2 regions of the Arthrobacter sp. Hor0625 genome follow, and region 1 is predicted to be linked to the other one. Evidence: riboswitches for the same ligand, from Rfam matches in the RefSeq annotation. Region 1 holds a riboswitch; the other holds the start of a gene.
What was found. Region 1 has a riboswitch for S-adenosylmethionine ahead of ACTWLI_RS01015 (bifunctional o-acetylhomoserine/o-acetylserine sulfhydrylase). Riboswitches for the same ligand answer to the same signal wherever they lie in the genome.
Positions count from the first base shown of each region.

Region 2: it holds a riboswitch for S-adenosylmethionine, as region 1 does, so the genes downstream of both, ACTWLI_RS11245 (aminotransferase class V-fold PLP-dependent enzyme) here and ACTWLI_RS01015 (bifunctional o-acetylhomoserine/o-acetylserine sulfhydrylase) in region 1, are expected to answer to the same signal.

Region 1 covers NZ_CP199586.1:208,037-215,691, reverse strand. The annotation lists gene ACTWLI_RS01050 (amidohydrolase family protein) at 1-1,122, shown strand, start outside; gene ACTWLI_RS01045 (hypothetical protein) at 1,157-1,774, shown strand; gene ACTWLI_RS01040 (hypothetical protein) at 1,738-2,541, shown strand; gene ACTWLI_RS01035 (histidine phosphatase family protein) at 2,545-3,201, opposite strand; gene ACTWLI_RS01030 (CPBP family intramembrane glutamic endopeptidase) at 3,283-4,059, shown strand; gene ACTWLI_RS01025 (isopenicillin N synthase family dioxygenase) at 4,206-5,219, shown strand; gene ACTWLI_RS01020 (VOC family protein) at 5,307-5,945, opposite strand; SAM riboswitch class IV at 6,088-6,203, shown strand; gene ACTWLI_RS01015 (bifunctional o-acetylhomoserine/o-acetylserine sulfhydrylase) at 6,264-7,580, shown strand.
Region 2 covers NZ_CP199586.1:2,436,804-2,444,458, reverse strand. The annotation lists gene rsgA (ribosome small subunit-dependent GTPase A) at 1-446, shown strand, start outside; gene hisN (histidinol-phosphatase) at 538-1,350, shown strand; SAM riboswitch class IV at 1,442-1,555, shown strand; gene ACTWLI_RS11245 (aminotransferase class V-fold PLP-dependent enzyme) at 1,591-3,003, shown strand; gene ACTWLI_RS11240 (class I SAM-dependent methyltransferase) at 3,074-3,832, shown strand; gene ACTWLI_RS11235 (Nramp family divalent metal transporter) at 3,919-5,214, shown strand; gene ACTWLI_RS11230 (metal-dependent transcriptional regulator) at 5,225-5,935, shown strand; gene ACTWLI_RS11225 (MFS transporter) at 5,932-7,368, opposite strand; gene ACTWLI_RS11220 (hypothetical protein) at 7,470-7,655, shown strand, end outside.

The sequences.
Region 1 (7,655 bases):
GAAAGGATCGCCTGGCTCGGCGCCGCCGCCGACGCGCCCGCGGCCGATGACGCCGTCGACGCCGGCCAGCGCGCCCTGCTGCCCGGCTGGGTCGATTCGCACACCCACCTGGTCTTCGCCGGGGACCGGACCGCGGAGTTCGAAGCGCGGATGGCGGGGGAGGAGTACAGTGCCGGCGGCATCGCCGTGACCATGGGCGCCACGCGGGCCACCGGCGATTTCGACCTCACCCGCCTCGCGCTGGGCCGGGTGGCCGAGGCGGTCGCCCAGGGCACCACCTACCTGGAGACCAAGACCGGCTACGGCCTCGACGTCGACAACGAGGCGCGCAGCGCCCGGATCGCCTCGACCGCCGCGGACGAGGTTACCTACCTCGGCGCGCACCTGGTGCCCGCGGGGATGGACGCCGAGGAGTACACCGACCTGGTCTGCGGGCCGATGCTCGCCGCGGTCCGGCCCTACGTGCGCTGGGCCGACGTCTTCTGCGAACGCGGCGCCTTCAACGAGGACCAGTCCCGCCGCGTGCTGACGGCCTGCCGGGACGCCGGGCTGGGCCTGCGCGTGCACGGCAACCAGCTCGGCGAAGGCCCCGGCGTGCGCCTGGCCGTCGAGTTCGGTGCCGCCAGCGTCGACCACGTCAACTACCTGTCCCGGGAGGACATCCGGGACCTGGCGGACAGCTGGTCCGGCTGGGAGGCCGCCGCCGGCGCGGGGGAGCGCGGCACGGTGGCCACCTGCCTCCCGGCCTGCGACCTCTCCACCCGGCAGCCGCTGGCGCCCGGCCGGGAACTGCTGGACGCCGGCGTCCAGCTGGCGCTCGCCTCCAACTGCAACCCCGGCACCTCCTACACCAGCTCGATGGCCTACTGCGTCACCACCGCCGTGCTGCAGATGCGGCTCAGCGTGCACGAGGCGGTCCGTGCCGCGACGTACGGCGGGGCGCTGGCGCTGGGCCGGGAGTCCGGCAACGACGCCGACGGCGAACGCGCGGTGGGGTCGATCGCCGTCGGCCACCGGGCCGACCTGCACCTGCTCAACGCGCCCTCGGCCACGCACCTGGCCTACCGCCCGGGCATGCCGCTGACCCACGCCGTCTGGCGCGCCGGGGTCCGCGCCCGCTGAGGAAAACCGGCCGCCGAAGGCAAGGGAGGGCAGCATGACCGGATTTGCCAGGGAACTGGGCTTCCTGATCGACCTGCACCGGGCGCGCCGGGGCGGTCCGGCCGCGCTCGCCCGGCGCCGCGACGCCCGGCTCGCCGCGCTCGTGCGCCACGCCCGGACCGCCTCCCCGTTCTACCGGGCGCTGTACCGCGGGTTGCCCGCCGGGGACCTGCCGCTGGCGGACCTCCCGCCGGTGGACAAGCCGCAGCTGATGGCGCACTTCGACGACTGGGTCACCGATCCGGGCGTCACCCGCGCGGACCTGGAGGCCTTCGTCGCCGACCCGGCCCTGATCGGTGTCCGCTACCGCGGCCGGTACCTGGCCTTCACCAGTTCCGGTACCACCGGGCATCCCGGCCTGTTCCTCCACGACCCCGACGCCGTCGCCTGCTACCGCGCGCTGGCCGGGCGCATCGCCGGGGACGCGATGGACGCCCGCCGGCTGCTGGCCCTGCTGCAGCGGGGGTCCGGACCGCCGTCGTGGTGGGCAGCGGAAGCCATTTCGCCGGGGCCGTGTGGCTGGAATCCGAACGCCGCCGCAACCGGCTCCGGCGACGCGCCCTGCGCCTGTTCCCCGTGCAGCAGCCCCTGGCCGAGCTGGTGGAGGCCCTGAACGGCTTCGACCCGGCCCTGGTCGTGAGCTACCCGAGCGCGCTGGAACTCCTGGCCCGTGAGCAGGACGCGGGCCGGCTGCACATCCGCCCGCTGGTGGTCGAGACCAGCGGCGAGACCGAGAGCGACCGGGCCCACCTGGCCGCGTCCCTGGGCGCGGAGATTCACAACGTCTACGCCGCCTCCGAATTCAGCCCGATCGCCGCGGACTGCCCTCACGGGTGGCTCCACGTCAACAGCGACTGGGCCATCCTGGAACCGGTCGAGGAGGACTACCGGCCCACCCCGCCGGGCCGGCCGTCCCACACCGTGCTGCTGACCAACCTCGCCAACCGGGTCCAGCCGCTGATCCGCTACGACCTCGGCGACTCCGTTGTCGCCCGGCCCGGACCCTGCGACTGCGGGAACCCCCTGCCCGCTGTCCGGGTGGCCGGCCGGCACGACGATGTCCTCTACCTCGACGACGCCGGCGGCCGCGCGGTGGCCGTCCTGCCGCTGGCCATCACCGCGCCCGTCGACGACGCCCCGGGCGTGGCCCGCTGCCAGCTGGTCCAGACCGGCCCTTCCGTCCTGCGGGTGCGGCTGCAGACCGGGCCCGGCGCCGCGGCAGACGCGGTCTGGCAGGACGTCCAGGCCAAACTCGCCGGCTTCCTGGCCGGCCAGGGCCTGGCCAACGTCGAGCTGGTCCGCGCCGCCGAAGCGCCCGAGCAGCGCGGCCGCAGCGGCAAGTTCCACCAGGTTCTCGCACTGAAGCGGCCGGCGGGGTAGGCGCTAGAAGATCATCGGCGGGGCATCCAGCACTGTCTCGTCCACCCGCCGGTGCTCCCACTGGGTAAACGGCTTATCCAGTTCGTATTTGCCCTCCCGGGTGCGGTGCAGGGTGCGCAGCTCGGCGTTGTCCGGGTTGTTCAGGGACTCGAAGTACTCCACGGACCAGTGGAACCAGCGCATGCAGAACAACCGCATGGTCAGCCCGTGCGTGACCAGCAGGGCGTTCGGGGCGTAGTCGGGCTTGGACCAGTGCCGGTACAGGGTCTCCATGAACGAGGAGATCCGGTCGTAGACGTCGGAGCCGGATTCGCCCTCGCGGAACCGGTAGAAGAAGTGCCCGTAGGCGTTGCGGAGTTCCTTTTGGTCCTCGATGTCGCCGGCGATCTGAAAGTTGGCCCAGTCCTGCTCGCGCAGCCTCGGCTCCTCGATCACGCGCTCGGTCAGCGGACCTAGGCGCAGCGCCTCGAGGGTCTGGTAGGCCCGCAGATACGGGGAGACGTACACGCACACCTGCTGCCCGTCGAGCTCCCGCCGCAACCGCTCACCGGCGGCCGCCGCCTGTTCCACCCCGAGGGCGGTCAGCGGGATCCGGTAATCGGGCACCCGGTTATAGATCGAGGTATCGGCGTTGGCGGCGGACTGGCCGTGCCGGATCATGATGATTCTCCCGGGCGCACTCACACCCCACAGCATAGGCGCGTGCAGCCAACTCCCGGCAAGGGCAGGCAAGATAGAGGCATGCTGGTTCCCTCCCGCCGTCGGCTGCGGCTCGAAGTCTGGATCGTCCTGGGGCTCTCCCTCGGCCAATCGGCCGTCTACTCGGTGGTGCAGCTGCTGGACAAGCTGACCCGGGCGCCGCTGGCCCAGGGCACCTCCACGCTCAACCGGTCGCAGAGCAGCCGGGAGTACTTCGACCTCACCTACCAGCTGCTGGACATCATCTTCGCGCTGGTCCCGGTGCTCCTGGTGCTGTACTTCCTCACCGAACACCGCCCGGCCGGGCTCGCCGGCGGCACCGGCAGTTCGGCGTTCCGGAAGCTCGGCTTCAACTTCGCCCGCCCCGGAAAGGACCTGCTCCAGGGCCTCGGCCTCTTCGCGCTGATCGGCGTTCCCTCCCTGGGCCTCTACGCGGCCGGCCGGGCGCTGGGCATCACGACGGCGATCATCCCCAGCGCGCTGGACTCCTACTGGTGGACGGTCCCGGTGCTCATCCTCTCCGCCATCCGGCACGGGATCGTGGAGGAAGTGATCGTCGTCGGCTACCTGCTGGACCGGCTCGGGAAATTCGGCTGGGGCATGCCGCTGGCGATCTTCGCCAGCTCCATGCTGCGCGGCAGCTATCACCTCTACCAGGGCTTCGGGCCGTTCATCGGCAACGCCGTCATGGGCGTGGTCTTTGCCCTGATCTACACCAGGACGCGCCGGGTGATGCCGCTCGTTATCGCGCACGCGCTGCTGGACATCGTCGCGTTCGTCGGTTTCAGCCTCTTCGGCAAGGCCATCGGCCTGGGCTGAGGCCTGCCCAGCCGTGGCGGGCAGGGCCGGCGCACGGCGGATGTCTTATTTCGACATGAGACTCTCCAGGGAGCGGGGCGGGTCCGTAACATTGGAGCTATTCCAGGCATCGACTTGCCAAACCCGCTGCAAAAGGACTATGCGAAATGCCGCTTGAATCGCTGCCCGTACTGGACATCTCCCGCTTGAACGCCGGCCCGGAAGAGGCCGCCCGGTTCCGGGAGGAACTGCGCGACGCCATGCACGACGTCGGCTTCATCTACCTGGCCGGCCACGGCATCCCGCAGGAGCTCACCGACGCCATGCTGGATGTCTCCCGCCGGTTCTTCGACCTGCCCGAGGAACAGAAGCTCGCGATCGAGAACATCCACAGCCCGCAGTTCCGCGGCTACACCCGCGTCGGCGGCGAAATCACCGACGGCGGAGTCGACTGGCGCGAGCAGATCGACATCGGCGTCGAGCGCGACACCGTGCAGCCAGGCCCCGGGGTTCCCGACTATTGGCGGCTCGAGGGTCCGAACCTGTGGCCCGAAGGCCTGCCCGGGATGCGGGAGACCGTGACTGAATGGACCGAACGGCTCAGCGCCGTGTCCCTGGACCTCCTGCGGGCGCTCGCCGTGTCCCTCGGCGCACCCGAGGACACCTTCGACGCGGCCTTTGCCGCCCAGGCGTTCCCCATGCTGAAGATTGTGCGCTACCCGGGGGAGTCCGACCCGGAACCCAAGCAGGGCGTCGGTTCCCACCGCGACGGCGGGGTGCTGACCCTGCTGCTCGTCGAGCCCGGCAAGGGCGGCCTGCAGGTCGAGCACCAGGGCGAGTGGATCGACGCGCCGCAGGTGCCCGGAACCTTTGTGGTCAACATCGGCGAGATGCTGGAACTGGCCACCAACGGCTACCTCAAGGCCACGCTGCACCGGGTGATCTCACCGCTGCGCGGGACGGACCGGATCTCGCTGCCGTTCTTCTTCAATCCGGCGCTGGATGCCACCATGCCCCGGCTCGCGGTCAGCCCGGAGTTCCAGGCCCGGGCCCGCGGCCTGTCGGTCGATCCTTCGAACAGCCCGATCCTCCAGACCTACGGGGACAACGCCCTGCGGTACCGGGTGCGGGCCCACCCCAACGTCGTTGCCGTCCACCACCCGGACCTGGCGGCAGGCTAGGCCGGGTTAAAGAAATCCGGCCGCCAGCGGTGGGTGGCGTCGTTGACACCCGCTGCTGGCGGCCGAAGCCTTTTATCCTGGGCCCGGCTAGATGGTGACGGCCCCGGATGCGGTCTCGAAGGTGACGGACAGGATGCCCGGGGTGCCGTGCGGCGCCAGCCAGTTGACGTCCACATCCTCCAGCGGTTTCTCCACCGGTTCGCCCAGCCACTCGGTAACGCGCTCGGCGGAGCCGGCGATCGTCAGGGCGGACATCTTGACCGTGCCCTCGTAGGCATTGGACGGGTGCAGCGTCGGGTCGCCTTCCCACTTGAGCATGTAGGGCACCTGCGGATCCGCGATCAGGCCCAGGATGCCAATCTGCTTCCAGACCAGTTCGCGGCCGTCGGGGAACTTACGGTTGCCGTTGACCGCGGCGCGGCCCAGGCGTTCTTCAAACGGGGCCAGGTCGTCGACCTCGACGCACCAGCCCATCCAGCCGCCACCGGCAGCCGACCGGGCGCGGACCGCCTGGCCGAACGGGGCCTTGTCGGAGGCAGGGTGGTCCAGGACCTCCACCACCTCAAGGTATTTGTGCCCCGCGAGCGGGATAATCATGTTCCGGGTACCGAAGCGGGGGTGGACTCCGCCCTTCACGGCTTCGACGCCGAGGGCGGTGGCAATACGTTCAGTGGTGGCCGCCAGGCCATCCTTTTCACAGGCGTAAGAGACGTGATCCATGCGCATGCCCTCATCTTGGCACTTTGTGATGAAGCTCTCAGCTTAGGGTGTCCTAACCTCGCGGAATGGTGATACGGAGCCCCGGGCGGCCCTTCATCTTTGTCACAATCCTGTTCAGCCGCCCGCCGGTCTTCCTAGACTGGTGCCAGGTCATGAGTGCCAGCGCCAAGCCCCGGCTCGCTGGCCGGCAACCCTCCTTACGCGGTGGGGTGCCCCGGGTGAAGACCTGGCTGCCCGGCGCCCGCCGGGCGGCAAGCGCGGCGCCAGTGCCGTTCCGGCCCCCGGTCCGGGGCGGGCTGTGCCCAATGAGAGGGAGCCCCTTCGATGTCCAACGCCTGGTCCTTTGAAACCCGCCAGATCCACGCCGGCCAGGAGCCCGACGCCGCCACCGGCGCCCGATCCCTGCCGATCTACCAGACGACGTCGTTCGTCTTCCCCAGCGCCGAGAGTGCCGCCAACCGCTTCGCGCTCGCCGAACTCGCCCCCATCTACACCCGGATCGGCAACCCCACCCAGGACGCCGTGGAACAGCGGCTGGCCAGCCTGGAGGGCGGCCTCGGCGCGCTCCTGCTCAGCTCCGGCCAGGCCGCGGAAACCTTCGCCATCCTCAACATCGCCGAGGCGGGGGACCACGTCGTGGCCAGCCCGAGCCTCTACGGCGGCACCTACAACCTGCTCGCCCACACGCTGAAGAAGTTCGGCATCTCCGTGACCTTCGTGGCGGACCCGGACAACCTGGAACAGTGGCGCGACGCGGTGCGGCCCAACACCAAGCTGTTCTTCGGCGAGGTGGTGTCCAACCCCTGCCAGGACGTGCTGGACATCGAGGGCATCGCGGACGTCGCGCACCGGGCCGGGGTGCCGCTGATCGTGGACAACACCCTCTCCACCCCCTACCTGATCCGGCCGCTCGAGTGGGGCGCCGACATCGTGGTCCACTCGGCCACCAAGTACCTCGGCGGCCACGGCGCCGCGATCGCCGGCGTGATCGTGGACTCCGGGAACTTCGACTTCGGCGCCAACCCGGAGCGTTTCCCCGGCTTCAACACCCCGGACCCCACCTACAACGGTCTGGTCTACGCCCGCGACCTCGGCGCGGACGGTGCCCTCGGCGCCAACCTGTCCTTCATCCTCAAGGCCCGGGTCCAGCTGCTGCGGGACCTCGGCTCCGCCGTGGCGCCTTTCAATGCCTTCCTCATCGCCCAGGGCATCGAGACGCTCAGCCTGCGGATGGAGCGGCACGTGGCCAACGCCGTCCGGGTCGCGGAGTGGCTGGAGGCCAGGGACGACGTCGAATCGGTCGCCTACGCCGGGCTGCCGTCCAGCCCCTGGTACGAGCGCGGCCGCAAGTACGGGCCCAAGGGGACCGGCGCCGTCGTCTCCTTCAACCTCGCCGGGGGAGCGGAGGCGGGCAAACGGTTCGTCGACGCCCTCGAACTGCACTCGCACGTGGCGAACATCGGCGACGTCCGCTCCCTCGTGATCCACCCGGCGTCGACCACGCACAGCCAGCTCTCGCCGGAGCAGCAGGCCGTGGCCGGAGTCCACCCCGGACTGGTCAGGCTTTCGGTCGGGATCGAGCACATCGATGACATCCTCGCGGACCTCGACGCCGGCTTCCGGGCAGCCAAGGCCGGCTGAGGTCATACAGCCGTCACGGAATTTCCCCACCTTTGCGGGTACGACGGCGGGGCGCGCCGACTTTTTTGGGCGACC
Region 2 (7,655 bases), 1.2 Mb from region 1:
AGGTCACCGTCATGCTCGGCCACTCCGGCGTCGGCAAATCCACCATGGTGAACGCGCTCACCGGCGCCGAACGGGCCACCGGCGGCGTCAACGCCGTCACCGGCCGCGGCCGGCACACTTCCTCCTCCGCGCTGGCGCTGAAAGTCAGCGACGCCCCGGCCGGCAGCTGGATCATCGACACCCCCGGCATCCGCTCCTTCGGCCTGGCCCACGTGGACCCGGACCGGATCCTGCACTCCTTCCCGGACCTCGAACCGGGCACCGAGGACTGCGAACGCGGCTGCAAGCACGACGCCACTGCGGTCAACTGCGGCGTGGACGCGTGGGTACAGGCCGGACACGCCGGCCCGTCCGGCCCGGCCCGCCTGGCCTCCCTGCGCCGCCTGCTCGGCACCGACCCGCGGATGGAAGCCCAGGAGACCAAGGAGCTTGGCAGCGTCTCCTGAGCCGGCGCCCGGGCCGCCGAACAGCCCGCTGTGCGGCCCGCGGGGACGTGGCTTCCCGGCCCGCCCGGCACTTAGGCGGTAGTTTGGAGGCATGAGCCAACCAGCTTCGAGCTACAACGATGACCTGCGCCTTGCCCACGTACTGGCCGATTCCGTCGACTCCCAGACGATGAGCCGCTTCAAGGCGCTCGACCTTCGGATCGAGACGAAGCCGGACCTCACCCCCGTCACCGACGCCGACAAGGCCGCCGAGGAAGCCATCCGCGGCCAGCTCTCCCGCTCCCGCCCGCGCGACGCCGTGCTCGGCGAGGAATTCGGCAGCTCCGGCCACGGCGCGCGGCGCTGGATCATCGACCCGATCGACGGGACCAAGAACTTCGTCCGCGGCGTCCCGGTCTGGGCCACCCTGATCGCCCTCGTCGACGAGGGCGAGCCGGTGGTCGGCGTCGTCAGCGCCCCGGCCCTGGGCAAGCGCTGGTGGGCGGCCAAGGGCGCCGGGGCGTACACCGGCCGCTCGCTGGCCGCCGCCACTCGGCTGAAGGTCTCCAACGTCTCGCGGCTCGCGGACGCCTCCCTCTCCTACTCCAGCCTGGGCGGCTGGAAGCAGCGCGGCAACCTCGACGAGTTCATCGGCCTCACCGAGGAAGTCTGGCGCACCCGCGCCTACGGGGATTTCTGGTCCTACTGCCTCGTGGCCGAGGGAGCCGTCGACATCGCCTGCGAACCCGAACTGAACCTCTACGACATGGCCGCGCTGGTCCCGATCGTCACCGAAGCCGGCGGCCGCTTCACCTCGCTCGAGGGCGAAGACGGGCCGTTCGGCGGCAACGCCCTGGCCACCAACTCGATCCTGCACTCCGAAGTCCTCAAGCGCCTGAACCCCAACCTCGACGACCTGCTCTAGCAGCCCGGCAGCGGCCCGGCGGCGTAACACTCTGCTTCACATTGCGGCCCTCCTTTCCGGTGCGCGGGGGCCATGTCCTAGGCTCGAACCAGGTCACGAGTGCCAGCGCTAAACCCCGGTTTGCTGGCCGGCAACCCTCCTTTCGCGGCGGGGTGCCCCGGGTGACGACCTGGCCGGTCCGGAGCGGACCCGGCAAGCGCGGATCCCCCTGTGTGCGGGGTCCTTTTCGAGCGAGGTCCCATGTCGACTGCCACCATTCCCACCCCCACCGCCGGGCGCTGCGATGCCCGCCCGGCCACGGCCCGCCGGCCGCTGTCCGCCGTTTCCGGCGCCGAGATCCAGGCACCGCTGATCCAGGGCGGCCAGGTCCGCTACGCGAACCTCGACTACGGCGCCTCCGCCCCGGCGCTGTCGGTGGTCTCGGCCTACCTGAACGAGATCCTGCCGTATTACGCCAGCGTCCACCGCGGCGCCGGCTATGCGTCCCAGCTCAGCACCTCGGTGTACGAAAACGCCCGGAACATCATCCGCCGCTTCGTCGGCGGCCGGGACGACGACGCAGTGATCTTCACGCGCAACACCACCGACTCGCTGAACCTGCTGGCCGGCTGCCTGCCCGCGGCGGACGGATCGCCGGCCGGGGAAGTCCTCTACCTGGACATCGAGCACCACGCCAACCTGCTGCCCTGGCAGAACGTCCCGCACCGCAGCGTCGTCGCCGCGCCCACGCTGGCCGGGACCGTGGCACGGCTCCGCGCCGAACTGGCCTGCGGCGGGATCAGCCTGCTCGCCGTCACCGGTGCCTCGAACGTCACCGGCGAAATCCTGCCCATCCGCGAGCTGGCGGCCCTGGCCCATGAATTCGGCGCGCGGATCGCCGTGGATGCCGCCCAGCTGGCGCCGCACCGGCGGATCGACCTCACCGCCGACGACGTAGACTACCTCGCCTTTTCCGGGCACAAGCTCTACGCCCCCTTCGGGGCCGGGGTGCTGGTGGGACGACCGGACTGGCTCGACGCCGGCGCCCCGCACCTGGCCGGCGGCGGCGCGGTGCGCGACGCGAGGCTGGACAGCGTCAGCTGGACCACCGGCCCGGCACGGCACGAGGGCGGCTCCCCCAACGTCCTGGGCGCAGCCGCGCTGGCCCGTGCCACGCAGGTACTCGAGGCCCTGGACGAGCAGGAATGGCACGCCCACGAGGACGCCATCCGGTCCTTCCTGGTCGAGGGGCTGCAGGAGCTCGACGGCGTGAGCGTGCACCACATCTTCGAGGAGACGGCGCGCGGAGAGGGGCCCGGCACGATCGGCGTCGTGAACTTCTCGGTAGCAGGGTACGACGCCGGCCTGGTGGCCGCGTACCTGTCCGCAGAGCACGGCGTCGGGCTGCGGGACGGCAGGTTCTGTGCCCATCCGCTGCTCAAACGGCTGGGCCTGCCCGCGGGTTCACTGCGCGCCAGCTTCGGCCTCGGTTCCCGGATCGAGGACGCCGAACGGCTGCTCGCCGGGCTGCGGGACCTGCGCCGGCAGGGCCTGGGCTGGGACTACGTCGTGGACGCCGGACGCTGGGTCCCCGCCAACGACACCCGCAGCTACCCGCACTGGGCGCCCAACACCCCGGGCACCGCCGGCGCCGCCCCCTGCACGGTGGAGTAGGCGCAGTCCGGCCTCCGGCCGTGCGGTAAATTCTTCAGGTACCCACCAGAGCTGCCGAAGGAGATCGCACGTGGCACGCGGCGGCCCCAAACTTCACCATTCACGCCGGCAGGAGCTGGGCCGGAGCTTCCAGGACGGCGGAGAGCACTACGACCGCGTCCGTCCGGGCTATCCGGCGGATTCGGCCGACTGGCTGGTCCCGGCCGGGGCCCGGGATGCCGCGGACCTGGGCGCCGGAACCGGCAAGTACACGGCGCTGCTGGTCGAACGCGGCCTGGCAACCGTGGCCGTCGACCCGTCGCTGGACATGCTGGCGCAACTGCGCCGTTCCCTGCCGGGCGTCACCGCCGTCGAGGGCACTGCCGAGCACACCGGCCTGCCGGCGGCGGCCTTCGACCTGGTCACGGTCGCGCAGGCGTGGCACTGGTGCGACCCGCTGGCCGCCAGCGCCGAGGCAGCCCGCATCCTGCGGCCGCACGGGGTCCTGGGCCTGGTCTGGAACCAGCTCGACACCTCCGTCCCGTGGGTGCACCGACTGTCCCGGATCATGCACGCCGGCGATGTCCACAAACCGGACTTCAGGCCAACGGTCGGCCCGGAGTTCACCGGCTTGGAGAGCCACCTCACCCGCTGGGAAGACCCGGTCAGCACCGGGGACCTCGTGGAACTGGCCAAGTCCCGCAGCTACTACCTGCGGGCCGGCGAGGCCACCCGCGCCAAGGTGCTGGGGAACCTCGACTGGTACCTGCACGAGCACCTTGGCCACAGTGACGGCGAACTCCTGACCCTGCCCTACCTGACGCAGAGCTGGCGGGCCACCAGGACCTGAGGATTGCACGCATCCCGCCGCACCCCTAGAATTTCGGTGTGCCTAACTTTTATATGTAGGCAGTCAAGAACTTCAGGGAGACCACAGTGCTGCATGTCGCCGGACCCGAACAGCAGCCCGCGCCGCTGCCGCCCGCCCGCGGGGTGCGCGGCCGCCGTCGTGCGCTGCTGGGGCTGCTCGGCCCTGCCTTCGTGGCCGCCATCGCCTATGTGGACCCCGGCAACGTGGCCGCAAACCTCACCGCCGGCGCGCAGTATGGCTACCTGCTGGTCTGGGTGCTCGTCGCGGCGAACGTCATGGCGGTCCTGGTCCAGTACCAGTCCGCGAAGCTCGGCATCGTCACGGGCAAGAGCCTGCCGGAGATCCTCGGCGAGCGGCTGCGGCCGCTGTGGCGCCGCGCCTTCTGGGTCCAGGCCGAAATCGTCGCCGCCGCGACCGACCTGGCCGAGGTGGTGGGCGGGGCGCTGGCCCTGTACCTCCTCTTCGGCCTGCCGCTCCCCCTCGGGGCGGTGATTGTGGGAGGCATTTCCATGGCCTTGCTTGCCGTGCAGAGCCGCAACCGGCAGCGCCCGTTCGAGTTCGTCATCATCTTCCTGCTGGCCATCATCACGGTGGGCTTCCTGGCCGGGCTGTTCATCAGTCCGCCGGACCCGCGCGGCGTCGCGGCCGGGCTGGTGCCCGGCTTCAAGGGCCCGGACACTGTGCTGCTGGCTGCCAGCATGCTCGGCGCGACGGTGATGCCGCACGCCATCTATGTCCACTCCGCGCTCTCCCGCGACCGGCACCGGCCGAACCCCCACGTGCACGTCCCCGCCCACGCCGTCTCCCGGCTGGTCAGGGCCACCCGCTGGGACGTGGTCGCGGCCCTGGCCGTCGCCGGGATCGTCAACATCGGGATGCTGCTGCTGGCCGCGTCCACCCTCGGCGGAGAGGAGGGCACGGACACCATCGAAGGCGCCCACGGCGCCATCACGGCCAACCTCGGCCCGGTGCTGGGCGCGGTGTTCGCCGTCGGACTGCTCGCCTCCGGCCTGGCCTCCACCTCGGTGGGCTGCTACGCCGGCGGCACCATCATGCAGGGCCTGCTGAAGATCCGCATCCCGCTGATGCTGCGGCGGGTCCTCACCCTGATCCCCGCCGTCGTCCTGCTGGGCGTCGGCTTCGACCCCACCTGGGGGCTGGTGCTCAGCCAGGTCGTGCTCAGCTTCGGCATCCCGTTCGTCCTGGTGCCGCTTGTCGTGCTGACCAGTAGCAAGTCCCTGATGGGCGGTTTCGCCGACGGGATGGCGCTGCGGGTCGCCGCAATCGTCAGCGTAGTCCTGGTGGTGGCCCTGAACCTGGTGCTGCTGTGGCTTACGTTCACCGGCGCCGCCGGACGGTAGGCTTGGGACTGTGAAGACCAGTCCCCCATCCTCCTCGATCGAGGACTACGTCAAGGTCATTTACTCGTTCACCGAGTGGCAGGACAAGCCCATCACCTCCACGCAGCTGGCGCAGCGGCTCGGCGTGGCCAACTCCTCGGTATCGGAGATGGTCCGCAAGCTCAAGGACCAGGGCCTGGTGGACCACAAGCCCTACAGCGCCGTCACCCTGACCGCCGACGGGCTACAGCTGGCGCTCTCCATGGTCCGGCGGCACCGGTTGATCGAGACGTTCCTGGTCCAGGAACTCGGTTACCGCTGGGACGAGGTCCATGACGAGGCGGAACTGCTCGAACACGCTGTCTCCGACACCTTCATCGAACGGATGGCCGCCAAGCTCGGCAACCCGGTCCGCGATCCGCACGGCGACCCGATTCCGGCGGCAGACGGCTCGGTGCTGATGCCGCCGGCGCACCGGCTGAGCGAACTCGACGACGGCCACAGCGGCCGGATCACCCGGATCAGCGACGAGAACCCCGAGCTGCTGCGCTACCTCGCCGCCGAGCAGATCGACCTGGACTCCGCCGTCGAGGTCCTGGGCCGCAAGCCGTTCGGCGGGCCGCTGGTGGTCCGGATCGGCGCCGGCGGGGCTCCGCGCGAGATCGATCTTGCCGACGAGGTGGCCGCCGCGCTCTGGGTGCACAGCGACGCCGCGCACGCCGGCTGCAGCGTCACCCCTTAGGCCCCGCGCCCGCCCGCGCCCGGATCTGTTCCGCTTGGGCTTGTCCCGCCCGGGTCTGGCGCCGGCGGAGGGTTCCGGATGCCGACGGCGGACGCCGCGGCGCCCGCGATGAAGAGGCCTGCGGTGACCGCCGCCGTGCCGTGCAGGCCCGCCGTCGTAATCACCGGGCCGGTGATGAGCCCGGCGAAGGCGATGGTCACCAGGCCTGCGATACGGGCGACGGCGTTGTTGACCGCCGATCCGATCCCCGATTCCTCCGGATCCACGGCCCCGAGGATCGCGGCGGTCAGCGGCGCGACCGTCACGGCCAGGCCGACGCCGAACACCACCAGCCCGGGCAGCACCTGGCCGAAGTAGTCCAGCGGCAGGTCGATGCCCAGCATCATCAAGAATCCAGCCGCGCACAGCAGCGGCCCGGCCGTCATGAACCAGCGCGGACCGTACCGGCCCGATAGCGTTCCGACCCGGGCGGAGAGCAGCAGCAGCAGGAGGGTGGAGGGCAGCAGGGCAAGGCCGGCGGCGGTGGCGCCCAGCCCGGCCACCTGCTGCAGGTAGAGCCCGAGGACGAAGAAGCCCAGGTTCAGCGCCCCGTAGATCACCAAGGTGGCGGCGTTGCCCCAGCCGAAGTTGCGGATCGTAAAGAGCCGCAGCGGCATCATCGGCGCCGGCGTGCGATGCTCGTGCAGCAGGAAGGCGCCCAGTGCGGCCAGGCCAAGCACCAGCGGCAGCCAGACCTGCGGAGAACCCCAGCCCCGGGTGCCGCGTTCGATGAAGGCGTAGACGACACCGCCGAGGCCAATGACCGCAAGGGCGGTCCCGGCGGCGTCGATCCGGGCGCCGGGGGCCCGGCCCCGGTCCAGGGCACGCAGCCGCCGGAGCGCGGGCCAGACGGCCGCGGCCGGGATGATGTTGAAGAAGAAGATCACCCGCCAGGTGAAGACGTCCACGGAGACGCCGCCCAGCACCGGCGCGGCCACGATCGCACCGGAGGTCCAGGCGGACCACTTGCCGATCGCCGCGGACTGCGCCGGTCCGCTGAAGACCGTGACGATCAGGGCCAGCGAACTGGGCACCAGCAGGGCACCGGCGATGCCCTGCAGGCCGCGGGCCACGATCAGCGACTCACCGTTCCACGCCAAGCCGCAAAGCACGGACGTGGCGGTGAACCCGGCCAGGCCCCACTGCAGGACGCGCACCCGGCCGAACTGGTCGGAGAGCGAACCCGCGACCAGGATCAGCGCGCCGAGTGTGAGCAGGTAGGCGTCCACCACCCATTGCTGGACGACCAGGCCGCCGCCGAGTTCCCGGCTGATGGCGGGCAGGGCGAGGTTGACCACGGAACCGTCGAGGAACGCCATGAAGGACGCGACGATCGCCACGTACAGCACGCGTTTTTCGACGGTCGTTAACGCTGCGGCGGGACTGCCGGACATGGCTGCTGCCTTCCTCCGGCACCGGGATGCCGGGTGTGGCTTGAGCCTAGCACCGGGCGCCGCCGGGCCGCAGGCCCGCCCGGATCCCGTAAAGTTGAAGGATGGTTACCAGACGTGAAGCTGCCCAAATCCTTGATATCCCGCTGGAAATGGCCAACCGTCACGGCATACCGTCCCGCCTGTCCGACGCCGAACTGGACGAACTGCTGGACACTCCGCCCGCCTGGCTGCAGCAGTCCCGCGCCAACCGCACGGGCAAACGGCCGGTCTGGGTGCAGCTGACCTGC